2 regions of the Paraburkholderia sp. SUR17 genome follow, and region 2 is predicted to be linked to the other one. Evidence: predicted binding sites of a transcription regulator. Region 2 holds the regulator's gene; the other holds the start of a gene.
What was found. The regulator FliA, encoded in region 2, starts transcription of late flagellar genes. The targets are predictions, from matches to a motif close to CTAAAGTTTNNNNNNNNNNNGCCGNTA.
Positions count from the first base shown of each region.

Region 1: the regulator FliA is predicted to act here: its motif matches at 6,363-6,389, upstream of P2869_RS12685 (DUF4088 family protein).

Region 1 is NZ_CP120508.1:2,867,994-2,878,353, forward strand. Features, by position in the region: gene P2869_RS12635 (sodium:proton antiporter) at 1-275, opposite strand, end outside; gene P2869_RS12640 (lactate utilization protein C) at 532-1,194, opposite strand; gene pncB (nicotinate phosphoribosyltransferase) at 1,364-2,566, opposite strand; gene fdxA (ferredoxin FdxA) at 2,869-3,192, shown strand; tRNA gene P2869_RS12655 (tRNA-Asn) at 3,335-3,410, shown strand; tRNA gene P2869_RS12660 (tRNA-Asn) at 3,475-3,550, shown strand; gene P2869_RS12665 (CreA family protein) at 3,675-4,208, shown strand; gene P2869_RS12670 (AraC family transcriptional regulator) at 4,263-5,126, shown strand; gene P2869_RS12675 (AzlC family ABC transporter permease) at 5,276-5,956, shown strand; gene P2869_RS12680 (AzlD domain-containing protein) at 5,953-6,273, shown strand; gene P2869_RS12685 (DUF4088 family protein) at 6,633-7,400, shown strand; gene P2869_RS12690 (ATP-dependent helicase) at 7,459-9,561, opposite strand; gene P2869_RS12695 (RNA-binding S4 domain-containing protein) at 9,836-10,057, shown strand; gene P2869_RS12700 (MATE family efflux transporter) at 10,183-10,360, shown strand, end outside.
Region 2 is NZ_CP120508.1:3,713,470-3,723,829, forward strand. Features, by position in the region: gene flgA (flagellar basal body P-ring formation chaperone FlgA) at 1-1,260, shown strand, start outside; gene flgM (flagellar biosynthesis anti-sigma factor FlgM) at 1,552-1,905, shown strand; gene P2869_RS16650 (flagellar protein FlgN) at 2,039-2,482, shown strand; gene P2869_RS16655 (hypothetical protein) at 2,726-3,169, opposite strand; gene P2869_RS16660 (RNA polymerase sigma factor FliA) at 3,586-4,320, opposite strand; gene P2869_RS16665 (AAA family ATPase) at 4,353-5,249, opposite strand; gene flhF (flagellar biosynthesis protein FlhF) at 5,242-7,353, opposite strand; gene flhA (flagellar biosynthesis protein FlhA) at 7,774-9,873, opposite strand; gene flhB (flagellar biosynthesis protein FlhB) at 9,870-10,360, opposite strand, start outside.

The sequences.
Region 1 (10,360 bases), 850 kb from region 2:
GCCGCGAGGCCGAACGCTGCGCCGAACGGCACGATGAAGAGCACCGCCCACGCCGCGGCGATCTTGCCGAAGTGGTGATGCCAGAAGGCCGGCGCGACAATCGGAAAGATGGCGATGGAGAGCAGCATGCCGGCGAACGGCACCGTCCACCACGCCGACAAGGCAGCCCCATCGAGCGTCGCGGCGACGGCGAGCGCGGGCCACACGGCCAACAATGCAAACGCGGCATATGCAGCAAAGAGGGCCACGCCTGCACTCGCGGCGTGTCGTGTCATGTTCAAGTCCTTGTTTGTTGTAGAAACGCCGTGGATGCGCCGTCAATGTGGAGCGTGGCGGCAGCGCGGTCGGCGAAATGGGTTCAACGCGCGAGCACGAAGCACGAAGTTCCGGGCGACCCGTCAGTGTGGCGTGTCCGGTTGGTGTTTCGCCTGTCCGGCTGTCCGGCTATCCCGCAGGTCCGGCGTCGAACGCGTGGCGCACCGGCACGCAGCAAGCCGCCGTGCCGCCGCATGCGGCCGCGCGGCACACGTGTCACGCCCCGCGCACGATCACCACATGCACGCGATAAGGACCGTGCGCGCCCAGCACGATGGTCTGTTCGATATCGCCGGTGCGCGACGGCCCCGAAACGAAATTGACGGCACGAGGCAGTTCGCCGCGTTCGGCGCGAATCAGCGCGAACGCATCCTCCTGTCCGGCCACGATGCGCGAAGCCGGCACGATCGCAACGTGCGTCTCCGGCAGCAGCGCCCCGGACGCCCACGTCTCGGGTCCGGAGAGCAGCACCAGCGTGCCCGTCTCCGCGACCGCGCAAAAGCAGCCGGTCACGCCGACAAGATCGGTATCCACAGGTTTGCGGAATTCGATGGCGAGTCCCGCGTCGGCCCAGGCAAGTTCCGTGAGCGTCGCCCACGCCACGCCGGTGAGCGGCAAGCCGTTCGTCTCCAGGTAGCGGCGCACGGCGGCGGGCACCTGGGCGAGCGTATCCACTTCGTCCACCGTGGTGGCCATTTTGTGAGCGGCCTCGATGAAGCAGGCCTTCAGATCGGCGGGCAATGGCGGACGCGGACCTTGCGGATGACGCGCGAGGTAGTCCGCGACCGCTGCGCGCTCCGGCGCGGTGGGCTCGGCGTCGCGTCCCTGCGCAGCGCGAATGCGCGCGAGGATGTTGCGACGGGCAGCGGATGTATCCATGAAGCGGTCCTCGTGTCGTGGGCGGATCGAGTATCGCGGAATTATACCGGCGGGGGATGCACCGCCGCGGGGGCAAACGGCCTATTCCAGGCGGCCGGATGGCGGCAAACACGCGGCCATCGCAGAATGAGCGATCAAGTCGCTCCACGGCGGCGCCGCACAGCGCGATCTATTTGCCCGAGGTCTCGTCGTCGGCCAGCTGCTCGATGCCGAACACCTGGCGCAGGTAGGCCAGGTACGCCTTGTCGTCGCACATGTTCTTGCCCGGTGAGTCGGAGAGCTTCGCCACAGGCTGCCCGTTGCAGCGGACCATCTTGATGACGATCTGCAGCGGGTTGTAGCCGAGGTCGTTGGTGAGATTCGTACCGACGCCGAAGGCCAGCTTGCAGCGCCCGCGGAAGCGCTCGTAGAGCTGCAGCACCTTCGGGATGTCGAGCGCATCGGAGAACACGAGCACCTTGGTACGCGGGTCGCAGCGATTCGCTTCGTAGTGGCTGATAAGGCGCTCGCCCCAGTCGAACGGATCGCCCGAGTCGTGCCGCGCGCCGTCGAAGAGCTTGCAGAAATACATGTCGAAGTCGCGCAGAAACGCCTTCATGCCGTAGACGTCGGAAAGCGCGATGCCGAGGTCGCCGCGGTACTCCTTCGCCCACATTTCGAAACCGTAGGTCTGCGAATCGCGCAGCCGCGGACCCAAGGCCTGACACGCCTGCAGATATTCGTGAGCCATGGTGCCGAGCGGCGTGAGGCCGTGCTTCATGGCATAGAACACGTTGCTCGTGCCGGCGAACTGCGGGCCCAGGCCGTCTTTGAGCGTCAGGATCACTTCCTCATGCCAGCGCTTCGAGAAGCGCCGGCGCGTGCCGTAGTCGGCGATCTTGCAGTCGGCGAACTCCGGTTTCGCGCCCAGCAGCGTGATCTTCTCGCGCAGCCGCTCGCGGCCCACGGCGTAGTCGGGCTGCTGCTGCGTGTTGCGGAAGTAGACCTCGTTGACGATGGCAAGCACCGGAATCTCGAAGAGAATGGTGTGCAGCCACGGCCCTTTGATCTCGATGTCGATCTCGCCGTTGCCCTTCGGCGACGGTGTCACCGAAATGTATTTTTCGTTGAGCTGAAAGAGCGCCAGAAAGTCGACGAAATCGCTCTTGATGAAACGCATCTGCCGCAGATAGTCGAGTTCGGGCTCCGTGAAACGCAATTTGCAGAGCAGGCGCAGCTCACTGCAAATCTCGTCGATGTAGGGAACCAGGTCGACATTCGGCGTGCGGCAACGGAAGCGATATTCCACACTCGCGGCGGGGAAATGATGCAGCACCACCTGCATCATCGTGAACTTGTACAGATCGGTATCGAGCAGCGAAGTAATGATCATGGTGTGGCGGCTGGACTGCGGTCGGACGGTCGCGCGGTCACGACGTCCGCACGCCCGCGCTTGCAGGGCACGTCCCCCGCGCCCTTTGGTCGCCATGTTACCGCAAGGCGTCGGCACGGCACGTGCCAGCACACCGGCTGGACAAGGCTCATCGCGCCATGACAGCCGCGGCGCGACCCATAAACTAATCACCAAACGATATAAGCCGGCCTGTCAGCGTGTGGATTCGTCTTTTGACGTTCAGTTACAATACCGGTTTTGGCGTTTCGCCACCCCTGATACTGCACGCAGGAGCTGCCTGAATGACTCACGTTGTGACCGAAAGCTGCATTAAGTGCCGCTATACCGACTGCGTCGATGTGTGCCCGGTGGACTGCTTTCGCGAAGGTCCCAACTTCCTCGCGATCGACCCGGATGAGTGCATCGACTGCGCTGTGTGCGTGGCCGAGTGCCCGGTGAACGCGATCTACGCCGAAGAAGACGTGCCGGGCGACCAGCAGGACTTCATTCCGCTGAACGCCGAACTGGCGAAGGCATGGCCGAGCATCACGAAGACCAAGCAGCCGCTGCCGGAAGCCGACGAATTCAAGGACGTGAAGGACAAGCTGTCGCTGCTGCAGCGCTAAGCGACATCGGGGCTTGTCTATCAGGCCGGTCCGGCAGGCGCTACGACAAGAAGCGCACGCAGGAAATACGCCTCGCCGAAGCCCCGAAGTATTGACAGCGTCTGAAGTACCCCATAGAATCTCGCTTCTCTGCTTTTGTTGTTCCCCGATAGCTCAGTCGGTAGAGCGCCGGACTGTTAATCCGTAGGTCCCTGGTTCGAGCCCAGGTCGGGGAGCCAAGAAATTGCAAAAGCCCGTTAACCATAACGGGCTTTTTTACGTAGTGAACGGTTGTATTGCTGTTCCCCGATAGCTCAGTCGGTAGAGCGCCGGACTGTTAATCCGTAGGTCCCTGGTTCGAGCCCAGGTCGGGGAGCCAAAAGATATCGAAGGGATTACGTGTCTTCACGTAATCCCTTTTTTCTTTTCCGGCAGAGCGGTGGCGAGTCGCCGCGCGAGTTCGTCGATAATGTGGATCTGTCATTCCCGCCGATCGATCCACGATGAACCTCGCCAAACGCACTCACGACTTCTCCACGACGCGAAACCCGCGCCTGCGCGTCACCGCACGATGCGCTGCCGCCGTCGGTACCGCGTTCCTCGCGGCCACGACAGCCGCGGCATACGGCGAGGAGATCGGCAGCGTCAACACGAATTTCCGCATCACGGGCTCCGACCGCGTGGTGGTCGAAGCCTACGACGACCCGCTCGTGGATGGCGTCACCTGCTATGTCTCGCGGGCACGCACCGGCGGCATCAAGGGCACGCTGGGCGTAGCCGAAGATCCGACGGAGGCGTCCATCGCATGTCGCCAGGTCGGGCCGATCCACTTCACAGGCAACCTCAAGCAGCAGTCGGACGTGTTCACGGAACGCATGTCGTTCATCTTCAAGACGCTGCACGTGGTGCGCGTCGTGGATGCAAAGCGCAACGCGCTCGTCTATCTGACCTACAGTGACCGCGTGGTAAGCGGCAGCGCCAAGAATAGCGTGAGCGCCGTGCCCGTCCCCGCGGGCACGCCCATTCCGTTGAAGTAGGCGCGCCGCACACGCCTACCGCACCCGACTCGACAGACCCGCAAGCCCGAAACCATGACCGTGACCCGCTTCCGCGATTCCGCCCATTACTGGCGCACGCCGCTGTTGCCCGGCGCGGACCTGCTCACCGCGGAATATCACGATCACGAGTTCACACCGCACTGGCACGACGCCTACACGATTCCCGTGATCGAAGAAGGCGCGGAACGCTATCGCTATCGCGCCACGCACTACGTCGCCGAAGCGGGCAGCGTGCCGGTGATCAATCCCGGCGAGGTGCATACGGGCTCGCGTGCCGTGGACGAAGGCTGGCGCTATCGGGTGATGTACGTGCCGATCGAGTACATGCACAGCCTCGCGCAGGACATCGCGGGCGGCGCGCAGCCGCTGCCGTGGTTCGACGCCGATGTGATTCGCGACGCCGACCTGGCGCGCCGCCTCTCTCGTGCGCACCAGCTACTCGAAGCCGGCGCCGCCGGACTGCCCGCTCTGACGTCCACGCCGACGGCGGACCCGCTCGCTGCCGAATCGGCATTGCTCGACGCGCTCTCCACGCTGCTCGTCCGCTACGGCCGCACGCCGCCGGAACACGTGCTGCGCCCGGCGCGCGACCCGCGTGTGGCAACGATGAAGGAACACCTCGCCAGCCATCTCGCCACGCCGCTTCTGCTTGCCGACCTCGCGGCAGCGGTCAGCCTTTCGCCCTTTCACGCGGCACGCCTTTTCGCCCAGGCTACGGGGCTACCGCCGCACGCGTGGCGCAACCAGATTCGCCTGCAACGCGCGCTTGCGCCCCTGCGCGCGGGCCGGCCAGTGGCCGAGGTCGCGGCGGCCACCGGCTTCGTCGATCAGAGCCACTTCACGCGCCATTTCCGCCGCATGTTCGGCGTGCCGCCGGGGCGCTGGCAAGCGGCATAACCGCCCCGGGAACACCCTCCGCACCCCGCCGCAAGAACGTACAAGCCAGCTGCCTACGCCCTCCGTTAAGCTCGCGGCAAAAGGAGGAGAGAGTGACCCGTTCCATTCGCTTCAAGGAATTCACGGCGGGCGCGCGCGACACGATTCCGATGATGGTCGGCGCCGCCCCGTTCGGCATCATCTTCGGCACGCTCGTCACGTCGGGACCGCTTCACGTGTGGCAAGGGCAGTTGATGTCCCTCGCGGTATTCGCCGGCTCGGCGCAGTTCATTGCGCTCGGCCTGATTGCGGGCAGCGCGAGCTTTCCGGTCGTGCTCGGCACGACGCTCGTGGTGAATCTGCGGCATCTGCTGTACAGCGCGACGCTCGCGCCCTATGTGGCGCACCTGCCGCTGCGCTGGCGGCTGGTGCTCGCCGGCCTGCTCACCGACGAAGTATTCGCCGTGGCCTGGGCCTACTATCGTCGTCAGCCGCATGGCCGGTTCGACGCCATTGGCCCCTGGTACTTCTTCGGCTCCGGGCTCGCCATGTACGTGAACTGGCAGCTCTGGACGGCGGCCGGGCTGCTGTTCGGCGCGGCCTTTCCGGGACTGCAGTCGCTCGGGCTCGACTTCGCGATGGTCGCCACCTTCATCGCCATCGTCGTGCCGCAGTTGGTGGCCGTTCGCTACTTCGCGGCCGCGGTCACCGCGGGCACGCTCGCGCTGCTCTGGCAGACGTGGCCCTACAAGCTCGGACTACTGGGCGCCGTGCTCGCCGGCGTCGCGGTGGGTGTCGCGCTGTCGCTGCCGGGCGCCTCGCGCGGACGCACCGCAGAGGCAAGCCGATGAACTACGCGCTCCTGATTCTCGGCATGGCGCTCATCACCTGGGCGATCCGCGCGGCCGTGTTCGTGCTGGGCGACCGCGTCGTCTTTCCGCCGCTCGTGCGCACGGCGCTTGGCTTCTTGCCCGTCACCGTGCTCACGGCGCTCATCGTTCCCATGGCGGTCGCCCCGCACGGCAGCCCTGAGTTGACGTGGCGCAATCCGCAGCTCGTCGGCGCGCTCGCGGCCATTGCCGTGAGTGCGCTCACGCGCCGCCCACTGCTCACTATCGCCGTGGGGCTCGCCGTGTTCTTTGTCTGGCAAGGCGTCGTGCTGCGTTAGCGCCACCCGTCCCTTCCCCGTCCACCGAACGTGAGCCCCCGGCGCGCCAGCCCCGGAAGCCGGCGTTTCGTGCGCTGCGTCATGACTTCCTCAAGTTTGCCCACCGCACGCCGTTAAACAGATCGAAGTCCGCCGATCGAAATCCGCTTTTCGCGCCGGCTCCGGCCCTGGTGCCCGCCGGCCTGGCGGCGCGCAATGCGCCCGAATCGCACGCAGATCGCACGCCGCGCGTCGTCCGTCCACCGGGCCGTCACGAACGTGAAGACGCCGGCAACCCGCGCGAAGGACGCTCCGCCGGCATACAGCAGATACGCCACGGCGCCACGAAGAGGGGCGGACCGGGGAAACGGGATAACAACATGGGCCAGATCACCCTTACGCTGAAGGAAGAAACCCTTGTGTCGCTACGCAAGGATTTCGACGCGTTCCTGCGCGTGTCGCTCAAGCTCGACCCGCAGTTCGCGACGCCCTCGTTCGAGGACTTCCTGCGTGCGAAGCTGCTCGACAACATGGTGCCGCTCACCGAGCACGCGGTGCAGCGCATGCTTCAGGGCGGCCAGTACGCGTGGGCAAAACGCACGCTCGACAAGGAATTTCCGGACGTCGTCGCCATCCTGATGCGGCAGGCCGCCGAGTACGGCTTCGGTTTCGCCGCCCGCTCCGAATGGACGCCCGACGAGCTCGCCAAGCACTGTCGCGACTGGGCCACGGCGATCGTCAACGAGGCGCAGGCCGCGCCCAACCTGATCGATCCGCTCTCGGCGCAGATCAAGTCGGCCGTGCAGGACATCCAGACGCTCGAAGAAGTGATGCAGACGCCGGCGTGGCGGCTCGCGGAATCGCTGCGCCAGCGCATCTACGAGGCGAAGATCGCCTGCGAAACGAGTGTGGGCAGCGCGTCGCGCGAAAAGCTGGGCGAGTTGCGCGGGCTGCTGCGCCTTGGCATTTCGCACGGCTCGTTCCAGAAGCAGGAAGCGCAGCAGATCATGGAATACCTGCGCCTGCTCAAGCCCGAGATCTTCGTCGAAGAACCGTACGACGTATTCGCCCGCCTCGCGGCCTGGCTGCGCAACGTCTTCACGCCGCCCGTGCGCAACCAGCAACAGCAGCAGCGTCAGTCGCGCTGAGGGCGCAGCGCTGACGCCCGCATTCCAGCCGCTTCGGCCTCGGATGCAATAACCCTGCTCAGTCCCACATCTTCCTGAGCTTCGCCGCAATCTCCACCTTGGCGTGAGCCGCCGCAGCCAGCCCCGCCGCTGTCGGCGCGGCGGCGACGGGCACGGGCGGCCACGCACGCGCCTCGAAGAGCGGCAATAGCGGCGCCGGAATGAAGCGCGTGCGCGAGGCCCAGACGTGCCGGTCGCCGGATTGCGTCTGATTGTGCACATAGAACCGTTGCGGCACGACGATGTGCAGGTCTTCCTTCGCGCGCGTCATCGCCACGTAGAGCAGGCGGCGCTCCTCGTCGATCTCTTCGTCGCTGCCGGTGCCGAGGTCGGACGGAATGCAGCCGTCCACGCCGTTGAGCACGAACACGTTGCGCCACTCCTGGCCCTTCGCCGAATGGATCGTGGAGAGGATCAGGTAGTCCTCGTCGAGCAGCGGCACGCCGGACTCGCCGCTCGTGGCGTCGGGCGGATCGAGCGTGAGTTCCGTGAGAAAGCGTTCGCGCGACGGGTACGTGCCCGCAATGCTTTCCATCTGCAGCACGTCCGCGTGACGCATGGCGGCGTCTTCGTGGTTGCGTTCCAGATGCGGTTCGTACCAGCGGCGGATCAGCTCGAACTCGGCAGGCCATGCACTCGTGCGCGAGCAGACCGTCGACATCATCGCGACGAACGCGGCCCAGTCTTCTGCGGCGCGCGGTGGCGGCGCGAATGCCGCGAGCGCGTCGGCGGCGGGCCAGGTGCCCTTGCAGGCTGCGACCTGATCGAGCAGCCGCGCCGCCGTGGCCGGCCCCACGCCAGGCAGCAGTTGCACGACCCGAAAGCCCGCCACGCGGTCGAGCGGATTTTCCGCCCAACGCAGCACGGCGAGCACGTCTTTCACGTGCACGGAATCGAGAAAACGCAGCCCCCCGAACTTGACGAACGGAATGTTGCGTCGAGCCAGCTCCACTTCGAGCGCCGCGCTGTGGTGCGCGGCGCGAAACAGCACCGCCTGCGACTTCAGTTTCATGCCCGCTTCGCGCGCCTCGAGCACCTGCTCGACGACATAGCGCGCTTGCGTGGCTTCGTCGGCCACGGTAACGAGCCGCGGACGCTGCTCGCTCGCGCGGTCGGTCCAGAGGTTCTTCGCGAAGCGCTCTTTGGCGAGCCCGATCACCGCGTTCGACGCCTCGAGAATGGGCGCCGTGGAACGGTAGTTGCGCTCGAGCATGACCTGCCGCGCGGGCGGATCGAACTGCGCGGGAAAGTCGAGGATGTTGCGCACCGTGGCGCCGCGAAACGAGTAGATGGCCTGGGCGTCGTCGCCCACCACCGTCAGGCCGCGCCCGTCGGGCTTGAGGGCGAGCAGGATCGACGCCTGCAGGCGGTTCGTGTCCTGGTACTCGTCCACGAGCACGTGATCGAAGCGCGCGGAAAGCTCGGCGGCGAGCGCGGGCTCCGCGGCCATGTGCGCCCAGTACAGCAGCAGGTCGTCGTAGTCGAGCACGTTCTGCGCCTGTTTCGCCTCGACGTAGCGGGCAAAGAGCGCGCGCAGGTCCGCCTCCCACTCGCAGCACCACGGAAACGCACGGGCGAGCACATCGGCGAGCGACGCACCGGTATTCACGACGCGCGAATAGATCGAGAGACACGTGGACTTCGACGGGAACCGCCGTTCCTTCGCCGACAAACCGAGTTCGTGGCGCACGAGGTTGATGAGGTCCGCGGAATCTTCGCGGTCGTTGATGGTGAAGCCCGGCGCGAGGCCGATGCGCTCGGCGTACTCGCGCAAGAGCCGCGCGCCCACGCCGTGGAACGTGCCGGCCCACATGAGCCCGTGCGCGAGCGCCGCAGACGCGCCCGGCACCCCGGCGGCGATGCGCGTCACGCGGCGCGTCATTTCGTCGGCGGCGCGGCGCGAGAAGGTGAGCAGCAGGATGCGATGCGGGTCCGCTCCGTTCACGACAAGATGGGCCACGCGATGCGCGAGCGTATTGGTCTTGCCCGAGCCCGCGCCCGCGATCACCACGAGCGGCGCGGGCGCGCCGGCCTCGCCGACGCCGTGCTCGACGGCCGCGCGCTGGGCGTCGTTGAGCTTCGCGAGCCAGGCGGCGACTTTCGTTGCAACCTCGGCCGCCATTTCGGGCGTCGGGCTTGCGCCGCCATGCGCGGCGGGGCGCTCGACGAGGGCAGACGAATCGCGAACAGAAGCGGAAACCGGAACGGAAGCGGAAGGCACGGCGTAGGCAGAATGGGAAGATGGCGACGCACACTGTATATCCATACACCCCTACGAGACAAGCGCGCAGAACCCTTGCCCCCCACGCACCCGCTACCTCCACGCAATCCGTTCGACGCGCCCGCGCCCGCGGGCTTATGATGCGAGCCCTTGAACCTGTTCCCTCGCGTGCGCCATGCCCAATCTCGATTTCCCGCTCACCGGCGACTACGTCGAACTCCATAACCTGCTGAAGATCACCGGCCTCGCCGACAGCGGCGGCGCGGCCAAGCAGCTGGTGGCCGCAGGCGAAGTGAAGGTGGACGGTCAAGTGGAGCTGCGCAAAACGTGCAAGATCCGCGCGGGCCAGGTCGTGCTGTTCGGCGACACACGCATCGCCGTGCGCGAAGCCGATTGAAAGAAACTGCACCAAAAACGGGCTTTTCCATCGACAACTGCCCGTTCCCGCAATAAGCTGTCCGTCCCGAAAGACATCATAAGAATCGCGGCGCGCCCATACGCTCGCGCCGTTTTTCCCTTCCCATGACCCAGCAATCGAGCTTCTCGCGCGTGGGCACGAGGCCGCCCACGCTTTCCCGCCACGCCGCCGACACCGCCCGCCTCGCCGCCCCGCTCGCCATCGCGCAGCTCGCCCAGATGGCCATGAGCGTGACCGACACGGTGCTGCTCGGCTCGCTCGGCGCCGATGCGCTCGCCGCCG
Region 2 (10,360 bases):
CTGCTCGCTTCGAATGCCGCGCATGCGCAAGGCACGGGCGAGCCGATCGTGATTCCGGGTCCGGGCGAAAAGAACCCGGATGCACTGGCCGCCATGAGCAAGATGGTGACGAGCCCATCCGCGCCTGCCGGCGTGACGGCGCAACGCGCGAACGCCGGGATGCAGCCCACCCCAGCCGCCCTCGCCGCGTCGATGCGACCGGCCGCCGCTGCCGGCGACCGCTTCGAGCAGGCAGCGAAGGCCGACGGCGCCATCGTGATCGCGGGGACGGGCGAAGCGTCGGCGGCCCGGCCCGGCATGGCATCTGGCCTGACGCGCGTGAACCTGCCCGTGGCGGCCAGCCAGGTCATGCCGGTGGTCGTGACACCCGCTGTGGCGACCATCCCGGCGCGCGGCCGCGAGGCGAATCTCGCGCCGCAGGCCATCGCGATGAACCCGCCCGCCAGCGGCGGCTACGCAGCCGCCGCGCCGCGCTTCGAGCGCATGGTGCCGCGCGCTGTGCCGGCCCAGGGAACCCAGGCGGCACAACCGTATCAACGTGTGCAGCCGGCGCAGGCGCCTGCATCGAACGTTCAGCCCGCGCAACCGGCCCAGTCGGCTCAGGCCGCCACAGTCGCGCAAGCCGCCGTGCCCGAAGGCCAGCAGGACGGCGAGTCGATCCGGCGCGCTGCGCTCGCCTGGCTTCAGCAGCAGGCCGTGGGCCTTCCCGGCAAGGTCAACATCACCGTGGCCAACGTATTTCCGCGCGGCCTTGCGGCCTGCACGACGATGCAGCCGTTCGCGCCCGCCGGCACCCGCATGTGGGGCCGCACCACGGTGGGCGTGCGCTGCGCGGGCGAGCGTCCGTGGACGCTCTACCTTCAGGCGAAGATCTCGGTTCAGGCCACCTACTACACGGCGTCGCGCGCGATTGCCCCGGGCGAGCCGCTCAGCGCCGCCGACCTGGTGGCACGCGACGGCGACCTCACGCTGCTGCCGCAGGCGGTGGTCACCGACCCGTCGCAGGCGATCGGCGCCGTGGCGCTGGTCCGCGTGCCTGCCGGGCTGCCGCTGCGCCAGGACATGCTGCGCAGTGCGAGTTCCGTGACGATCGGGCAAACCGTGCGCGTGGTCGCACAGGGCCCGGGCTTTTCGATTTCGTCCGAGGGCAGCGCCATGAACAACGCGTCGCCCGGCCAGCAGGTCCGTGTGAAGACGGCGGGCGGCCAGATCATCAGCGGCATCGTCAAAGAAGGCGGCACCGTGGAGATCCAGCTTTGAGCGTTGCAGGTTGGGTGGATTTGAACAGGAGATTGGACCGGCGCCTGCTGCGCCTCGAATGATGTGAAGTGGTTTCGACCGGGGCTGTTATGGCCCCTTGCGTGCAGCCGTCGCGCCTCGCGGCGCTTTGGCGGCCTTGCCGTCCATGCACTAAAGTTTGATTGGTACCTGCCGTTAATCCGGGCAAAGCGGCGCCCATGACGCGCCCCACCGTGGCCGAAGAAGGCCACGCGGAAGCCGGATTCCTCAGTCGAATCCGGGCACCGCGGTCAACCGTTCAGGAAGCCAATCGTGAAAGTCGATTCCACCAGCAATTCGAGCCTGCAGTCGCTAAAAGACGGGCTGCAGCGTACCCAGCAAGGCGAAACGGCCGCGTCTGGCGCGCAAGGCGCAGCCAGCAGCCCCGTACCGTCCACCGGCGGCGGCGCATCCGGCGACGCGAACGTGAACCTGTCGGCGCTGTCGGCGCAACTGCGCGGCCTCGCCGCGTCCGGCGCGGCGGACATCGATACGGCACACGTCGAGTCGATCAAGCAGGCGCTGCGCGACGGCACCTTGAGTATCGATACCGGCAAGATTGCCGACGCCGTTCTCGAAACGGCACGTAGCCTGCTGCAAACGCGCGCGGGGTCGGCGGGGAGCTAACCCCGGTTGGCCAGCGCGTTCAGCGTGCCTCGCCGCACCTTCGGGCGAAGCGCGCACGTGCAGCAGCCAATTGACCACGGCTTGTGCGCCCCAGTCAGGGCGCGGCAAGCCGACTGCGAGTTGAGTGATTGTGATGAAAGACGCCCTCCTTGCCACCGTCATCGACGAATATGCCGCCGTCGAAGCGTTCGCTTCGGTGCTCGCGTGCGAAGAGAAGGCGTTGACCGCCGTCTCTCCGCTCGAACAGCTGCCGCCCATCATCGAGATGAAGACCGAACTGGTCGAAAAGCTCTCGGCGCTGGAAAAGCAGCGCGACGCGCAGCTTGCGGAGCTGGGCTTTCCGCCGGGCTGGCGCGGCATGGAGCTGGCCTCCGGCGCCGACCCGCGGCTCGCCACGCAATGGGCGCTGCTGCAAAAGGCGGCCGAACGCGCGAAACGCTCCAACGCCACCAACGGCGTGCTGATCCACACTCGCATGGAATACAACCGCCGCGCCCTCGACGTGCTCAAGGGCGCGCAGCATAAGGCCGGTTTGTACGGGCCGGATGGGCGAATTCCTGCGTTCGGGCGAGTTTGATCGATTTCCCCGGAGCCGGGTTTTGAGGCGCGCGGCGCGATGATCCGGGCGCAGCGCCACCGCTGAATTCGCCGGCCAGCCGCACCAAAAACCAACGGGCCGCACATCCATGCGAATGTGCGGCCCGTTGTGTTTTCAAACGCTGGTTTTTAAACCGGTTTTCAAGACCGGTTTTCAACCCCGGCCTTCAACCTCAGGCGTCGTTGCGCCTTTCTCGATCCTCTTGCCTTTGCTGCTCGCGGCTCAATCCCAGTGCTTGCGATGCTTGCGGTGGTGGCCGGTGCTGCGATAGCCGCGCTCGCCCTCGTCCGCGTAGGAGTTGCTGCGCGAGATGTTGCCGCCCAGTGCCGCGCCGGCACCACCGCCCAGTCCCGCACCGATCAGCCCGCCCGTGCGGCCGCCCATCGCGTTGCCTGCCGCCGTGCCCGCGCCGCCGCCCAGCGCACCGCCCACGATGGCGCCCGTACGTTCGCGCCGGTTCGACGTGACCGCAGCGCCTGCGCCGCCGCCCACCGCACCGCCGATCACGGAGCCCGTGCTGCCGCCCAGCGCGCCGCCCACCGCGGCACCCGCTACCCCGCCGAGGCCCCCGCCGAGCGCATTGTTCAGGTCACCCGCCATAGCGGGCAGCGATACAGCGGCCGAAGCCGCGGTCAACACGGCGATTCCTGCGATTTTTTTGAGCATCTGGTTTAACCCCATTGTCTTCGTAATAACGCGGCGCAAGTGTAGCCACCCGTCAGAAAGGGTGGTGTAAGAAAATGTTAGTGGTGTTACGGCCTGAAGCGGCCCGATGAACGAGCCGGGAAGCCGGCCCGAAAGAAGGCGAAAAAGCCGCCGAAGAATTGGAGGACGCGCGAACAGCAAGCGGACAGGGTGCGAATGACGTGCCGCTCAAGCAGCGGTGAAGTGGCAGCAAAGCAGCAGCAAAGCAGCCGCCCCACACAAGCCAGCGCAGCGCCGGCCGAACCGATCCCGCCCGAGGCCCGGCGCCTTGGGCCCCGGGGTCCGGGGTCCGCTACCCGGCGCCCTCTAACGCCAACAACAGCGCCACCCGCCCGGAAAGGCGCGAACGCCCCTCGAACGCACCCCGCTCGGGTTTCTCAGTCGGCCTCGGCGCCCGCCCAGGCCAGTTCGCGCAGACGCGTGCGCAGACGCGCCACGGCCTGGCTGTGCAGCTGGCACACACGCGATTCGCTCACTTCCATCACCGCGCCGATTTCGCGCAGGTTCATGCCGCGCTCGTAGTAGAGCGACATCAAGAGCTTCTCGCGCTCAGGCAGCTTGTCGATGGCTTCCACCAGCGCCGCGCGCAGGCTTTCGTCGAGCAGCGCGGAAAGCGGATCCGAGTGATCGACGCAGTAGCGGTCGAGAAACGGCTCGTCGTCCGCGGACCGGTCGAAGTCTTCGTAGTAGATCAGCTGGCTGCCATGCAGGTCCTGCAGCATGGACTGATATTCGTCGAGCGGCATCTTGAGATGCCCGGCGATCTCCGTCTCGCTCGCCGAACGGCCCAATTGCTGCTCCACCTGGTGCACCGCGCTCTCCACCTCGCGCGACGTGCGCCGCAGGCTGCGCGGCAGCCAGTCGTTGCTGCGCAGCTCGTCGAGCATGGCGCCGCGAATGCGCTGGCTCGCGTAGGTTTCGAACTGCGCGCCCTGATCTTCCTTGTAGCGGCTCGCCGCATCGAGCAGACCGATCATGCCGGCCTGGATCAGATCGTCCAGATCCACGCTCGCCGGCATCTTGGCTACGAGCTGCAAACCGAGACGTCTTACGAGCGGCGCGTACTTCGCCAGCACCTCGTCCTGCGAAATCTTTCCCTGAGCGTTATACATCGTGCTCTCCTGCCTGAAGTCCCCGAGTGGCGTCACGCATGCTGCGCCGACGGCCATTCGGCGGCCGGGTCGGCCTGCCACATGGATGGCGATGGGGCCGACGTTGTTACGGTCGGGCGCGTCATGGCCGCGCGCGACGACATGGCTGGCCGCATGGGCCAGTACTGCAGTTCTGCGGCGACATGCCGGTAGTCGCGCGCGGCGGCCGTGGACGGAAAAGCATCCACGATGCAGCGTGCGAGCTCGACGGCCCGCGCCATGTGTGGGTCAGCCGCAATGCAGCCTGCGTTTTCGAGCGAGACGGTGAGGTAACGACCCGCCACGCCTGCGAGGTTCTCGAATGCCGTGTGGGCATCGGCCGCGCTTTGGACGTAATTGACGAGCACGCGGAACTGCGCGATTGCGTGCGCGAAATGAAGACGTTTCATGGCGGCGTAGGCATCGGTGATGGCCTGCGCCGAGACGCGCGTCACGACCATCACGTCGTGCGAGCGCATGGCGAGCCCGGAGAGCGCGCCGTTTCTGTCGAGCCCGGCGTCGATCAGCACGACGTCGGCGGGGCCGTTCAGCACGAGTCCGTACTGTTCGGCGCTATAGCCTTCCTGGCTGCCGCGCCAGGCCGAGAGCACGCCGAAGCCGAGCGGATGCCGGCTCACGGCCGCCGCGAGCGACACCTCGCCGCGCATCACGCCGGCGAGATTCCCCACGCGTTGCATGCCGCCAAGCGTGGCGCTCACCGACCGGTCGCCCAGGCACTCGTCGATGACGAGCACGTCTTTGCCCTGCTCGGCCAATGCCGCTGCAAGGTTCACTACTGTCGTGGTGCGTCCGACGCTCTCCGAGCCGCCGGTCACCGCGATCACTCGCGAGCCGCTGCGGGCGAGCAGCCGCCGCAGCCCCTCCGCCTGGTCGGCTACGAATTTATCCAAAGCGAACCTCGTGCAGGTCGGCATTCGAACGCGTGGACAGCGCCGAGAGCAGCGCCGGGATGTCGTCTTCGTGCGGCACGAAGGGCGAGTGCTCGCGCGGAATGCAGAACGCGCTGCGGATCAGGAAACGCTTCGTCGCCACATAGAGGTTCTCCGGCACCTTCTGGCCGGTCGACACGTAGTGAACCGGCAGCCGGTAGCGCAGCACGGTGTCCAGCGCGCCGCCCAGGTTGGTGGCCTCGTCGAGCTTGGTGAGAATGCAGCCCGCGAGCGGCGCCTTGTCCGGCGTGCTCTGGTAGGCCTGCACCACTTCGTTGAGCGTGTCGCCGTGGCTCGTTGCGGACATCAGCAAGAGGCGCTGCACCGGCTGGCCGGCGCTGCACAGCATGGCGATCTGGTCGGTCACGGCGCGGTCGCGCTGGCTCATGCCGATCGTGTCGATCAGCACGATGTGCTTGTTCTTGAGTTCGGTGAGCGCGAGCTGCAGGTCGGCGCCGTCGCGCACCGCGTGCACCGACACGCCGAGAATGCGGCCGAAGATGCGCAGTTGCTCGTGGCCGCCAATGCGGTAGCTGTCCGTGGTGAGCAGCGCCACCTTGCTCGCGCCGAAGCGCATCACGCAGCGCGCCGCGAGCTTCGCCGTGGTCGTGGTCTTGCCGACGCCCGTGGGGCCCATCAGCGCGAACACGCCGCCGCGCTCCATGAGCGCGTCTTCGTTTTCGAGCACGGGCAGGTTCGATTCGAGCACCGACTGCGCCCATTCCAGCGCGCCTTCCGGGTCTTTGCCTTCGGGCAGGTTGTCCACCACCATCTTCACGAGCTGGGCCGAGAAGCCGGCGGCGAACAGCTGCTTGGTGAGCGCGCCGTGCGTGGGGCTGCGGCGTTGGCGCTCGCCCCAGAGGAGTCCGGCGAACTGCTCTTCCATCATGCCGCGCATGGAGGCCAGCTCGCTCATCACCGTTTCATTCACGACCTGTTCGATGCGGGCCTTGATGGCTTCCGTGACGCTGGCCGAGGCGTTCGCGCCTGCGGCATCGGCGGCGGTCCTGGCGTTGCCCGAGGGCGTGGCCGATTGCGTCGGCGGCTGGCTGTTGCCCGGCAGATCGAAGGCCGGTGCGATGCGCTGCGTGGCGCGGCGCGCCGCCAGTTGAGCCGCTTCGCGCGCCCAGTCCGGCGTGCTGACGTTGAGCACGCCCTCGCCTTGCCCGCGATGCTGGCCGTGTTCGGCGTGCGGGTCGGCGGGCATGCCGAGTCCTTTGGCCATGGCGTCGGCGGGCGTCATACCTGCGGCTTTCGTGCTGTGACCCGCGCTGTGACCCGCGCCTTGACCTTCGCTGTCCTTGTCGGCAATGCGGCGCGCGTGGTCGATGAGCCAGGGGTTCGTTTCGGCCATGGTGCGCGGAGCGTGTGTCTTGTCCGAGTACGACGGCACAGCCGATGCCGGCATGGTCACGCCTGCGGCCGGCGTCGCGAACCCTGCGGCGCGGCTCGCCGCCGGCGCATGAGCGGCCGGATGAGCGGGAGCGTGCGTCGGCGTGGGACGCGCAGCCGGACGAGCCGGTGCACCCGCCTGGATAGTCGCGGGTTCGGCGGCGAAGCGGTCCGCGCCGCCACCGGTATCGGCCTGGCCTGCGGACTGGGCCGCAGACTGAGCCATAAACGCGCCCGGGCGGTCCAGCGCGGCACCGCGCGTGGCGAGGGCGCCGCCTGCTTGCGCTTCGGGCTTGGCCACCGGTTGCGCGGCGGCGTTCATGTAGGGAGAGGCGTCGTCTTCGTCGTCCGCTGCGGAAGGGCGGTCCGCGCCCGCTTCCGGGCTTGCCCCGAACACCGACGAGAACACGTCCGGCATGCCGTTCGCGTAGGGGTTGCCCGCAACCGGCGCGGCGGCGCTGCGCGGCAAGCCGCGCGAAGCAGCACCCGCGTTGGCGCCTTCACCCGCGGCAGGCGCGATGGCCGCGAGTTCGCGGTCGGCTACGGCGACGATCTCGACGCTGCCGTCGTCGAGCGTGCGATTCGACAGCACCACTGCGTCAGGACCCAGCACTTCGCGCACTTGGCGCAGCGCGTCGCGGCTGGTGGCACCGATAAATTTGCGGATGTTCAAGCTGACCCCCGATGAGGTTGACGACCCTGACGTGGCGTTTCAATTGCGAGGCGCCGGCTTCGTTGCGCGGTGGCTCCGCAGGAACCTGGTGCGCGGCAAAGCCTTTGCCGATGGTGAAATTATTGAGGAGGTGAACGCCGGACTATCGATGGATCAGCGCGGGGAAAAGCAGGCAATTCGTTTGATCGGGCCGAAAGGGGGGCTGCGGGGAGGCGCTGAGGGGAGACTGCGGAGGTACTGCGGAAACACTGAGGGAGTACTGCGAAGGCACCGCGAAGGCACTGCGAGAGTACTGCGGACGTACCCGCCGCGGCGCCGAACGGCACACCGGACAGGCCGGCGCCGCGCCAACCCAAGCCATGCCCGGCCCCGCCCCTGGCACAGCGAAGACGGCAAGCGCCGCAACCGGCGCCCGCCCCGTCAAGCCGTGCCGATCAGATTGACCACCTTGACGTGCCGCGTGTCCGGCACTTCTGCGTAGGAGAGCACCTTCAGCTGCGGCAGGCTGCGCCGCAGGAAGCGCGCGAGCATGGCGCGCAGCGAGTGCTGCACGAGCAGCACGGGCGCAAGCCCCAGGCTTTGCTGGCGCGTCATCGCCTTCTGGGTCTGTTCGAGCAGCGTATGGGCGAGCCCCGGCTCCAGGCCCGGGTTCGCCCCCGTGGTGAGCGCCTGGGACAACACGCGCTCAAGATTGGCGTCCAGACCCATCACCTGCATGTCGCCGTTGCCGGGGAACCACTGCTGCGTAATGGCGCGGCCCAGCGCGAGGCGCACGATGGCCGTGAGGTCGTGCGGGTCGCTGATCTTCGGCGCGTGTTCGGCCAGCGCTTCGAGAATGGTGCGCATGTCGCGGATGGGCACCGCCTCGTCCAGCAGGTTTTGCAGCACCTTCTGCAGCGTCGTGACGGGCAGCGCCTTCGGCACGAGGTCGTCGACGAGCGAGGGCGTGTCCTTCTGCATGCGCTCGAGCAGCGCCTGCACTTCCTGGCGGCCCAGCAGTTCGGACGCGTGCGTCACCACGAGGTGGTTCAGGTGCGTGGCGACCACGGTGCTCGAATCCACCACCGTGTAGCCGTACACCTGCGCCTGCTCGCGCAGGTTGGTGTCGATCCAGATGGCGGGCAGGCCGAAAGCCGGGTCCTGGGTGGGCGTGCCCGGCAGCGCGGCCGTGACCTGCCCCGGGTTGATGGCGAGCCATTGGCCCGGATACGCCTCGCCCGTGCCCACCTCCACGCCTTTGAGCGCGATGCGGTAAGCGTTGGGCCGCAGTTCGAGGTTGTCGCGAATATGAATCACAGGCGGCAGGAAGCCGATTTCCTGCGCGAACTTCTTGCGGATGCTCTTGATGCGCTTGAGCAGCTCGCCGTCCGAATTCTTGTCGACGAGCGGAATCAGGCGGTAGCCCACTTCGAGGCCCAGCGTGTCGATGAGCGCCACGTCGTCCCAGCTGGCTTCGGTGTTCTCGGCGGGCGCGAGCGCCGCGGGCGCCACGTCCACGAGTGCCGCGGAGGTCTTCTTTTCCTCGCCGCGCTTCTTCATGACGCGGCCCAGCTGGATGGCGCCGCCGCCCAGCACCAGAAACGCGAAGTGCGGCATGCCCGGAATCAGGCCCATCAATACGAGAATCACGCCCGTAATCATCAGCACGCGCGGATTCGTGAAGAGCTGGCCGGTGAGCTGGGTGCCGATGTCCTCGTTGGTCGCCACGCGCGAGACGATCACGCCCGCCGCCGTGGAGATCACGAGCGACGGAATCTGCGCCACGAGGCCGTCGCCGATGGTGAGCAGCGTGTAGTTCTTGCCCGCCGCGGCGAAGCTCATGTCGTGCTGCACGACGCCCACAATCAGCCCGCCGATGATGTTGATCACCATGATGAGCAGACCGGCAATGGCGTCACCGCGCACGAACTTGCTGGCACCGTCCATGGAGCCGTAGAACTCGGCTTCCTGGGACACCTCGGAGCGGCGCTTTCTCGCCTGCTCTTCGTTGATGATGCCGGCGTTCAGGTCGGCGTCGATGGACATCTGCTTGCCGGGCATGGCGTCCAGCGTGAAGCGCGCCGCCACTTCGGCAATACGCCCCGCGCCCTTGGTGATCACCATGAAGTTGATGACCATCAGGATGATGAACACCACGATACCCACGGCGAAGTTGCCGCCCACGAGGAAGTGGCCGAACGACTCGATCACCTTGCCCGCCGCGTCCGGGCCCGTGTGGCCTTCCAGCAGCACGACCCGCGTGGAGGCCACGTTCAGCGAGAGGCGCAGCAGCGTGGAGAACAGCAGCACGCTCGGGAAGGCGGCGAAGTCGAGCGGCTTCATCGTGTACATGGACACGAGCAGCACCATCACCGAAAGGGCGATGTTGAAGGTGAACAGCAGATCGAGCAGGAACGGCGGCAACGGCAGGATCATCATGCCGAGGATCATGCAGATCAGGATCGGCCCCGCCAGCGCGCGCAGGTTCGTGCCCTGAAGCACGTCGGGGCGTCGCGCGAGCAAACCAGTGCGGGCGTTCATGCAGAAGCTCCTTCGTTACCACGTTTGTTGCGGCCGCCGGACGGGGCGCCCGGTGAGCCTTCGCCGTCGCCTTCGCCCGAAAGCGTTTCGGCGGCTTCCTCGGCGGCGTCTTCGTCGGAAACGCCGCCCTTGTCGAGTTCGGGCGGCACGTCGAATTCGGTGGGCGCGACGGGCGCCTCGCCGCCTTCGGTCTTGAAGCGGCGCAGCTGATAAACCCACGCGAGCACCTCGGCCACCGCGCCATAAAGCGGGCCCGGAATCTCGCGGTTCAGATCCACGTTGTGATAGAGCGCACGCGCAAGCGGCGGCGCTTCGAGCAGCGGCACGTTGTTTTCCGTGGCGATTTCGCGGATACGCGCCGCCACCAGGTTCACGCCCTTGGCGATCACCTTCGGCGCGCGCATCTCGCCGTCCGTGTACTGGAGCGCCACGGCGAAGTGCGTCGGGTTGGTCACCACCACGTCGGCCTTGGGCACCTCGCTCATCA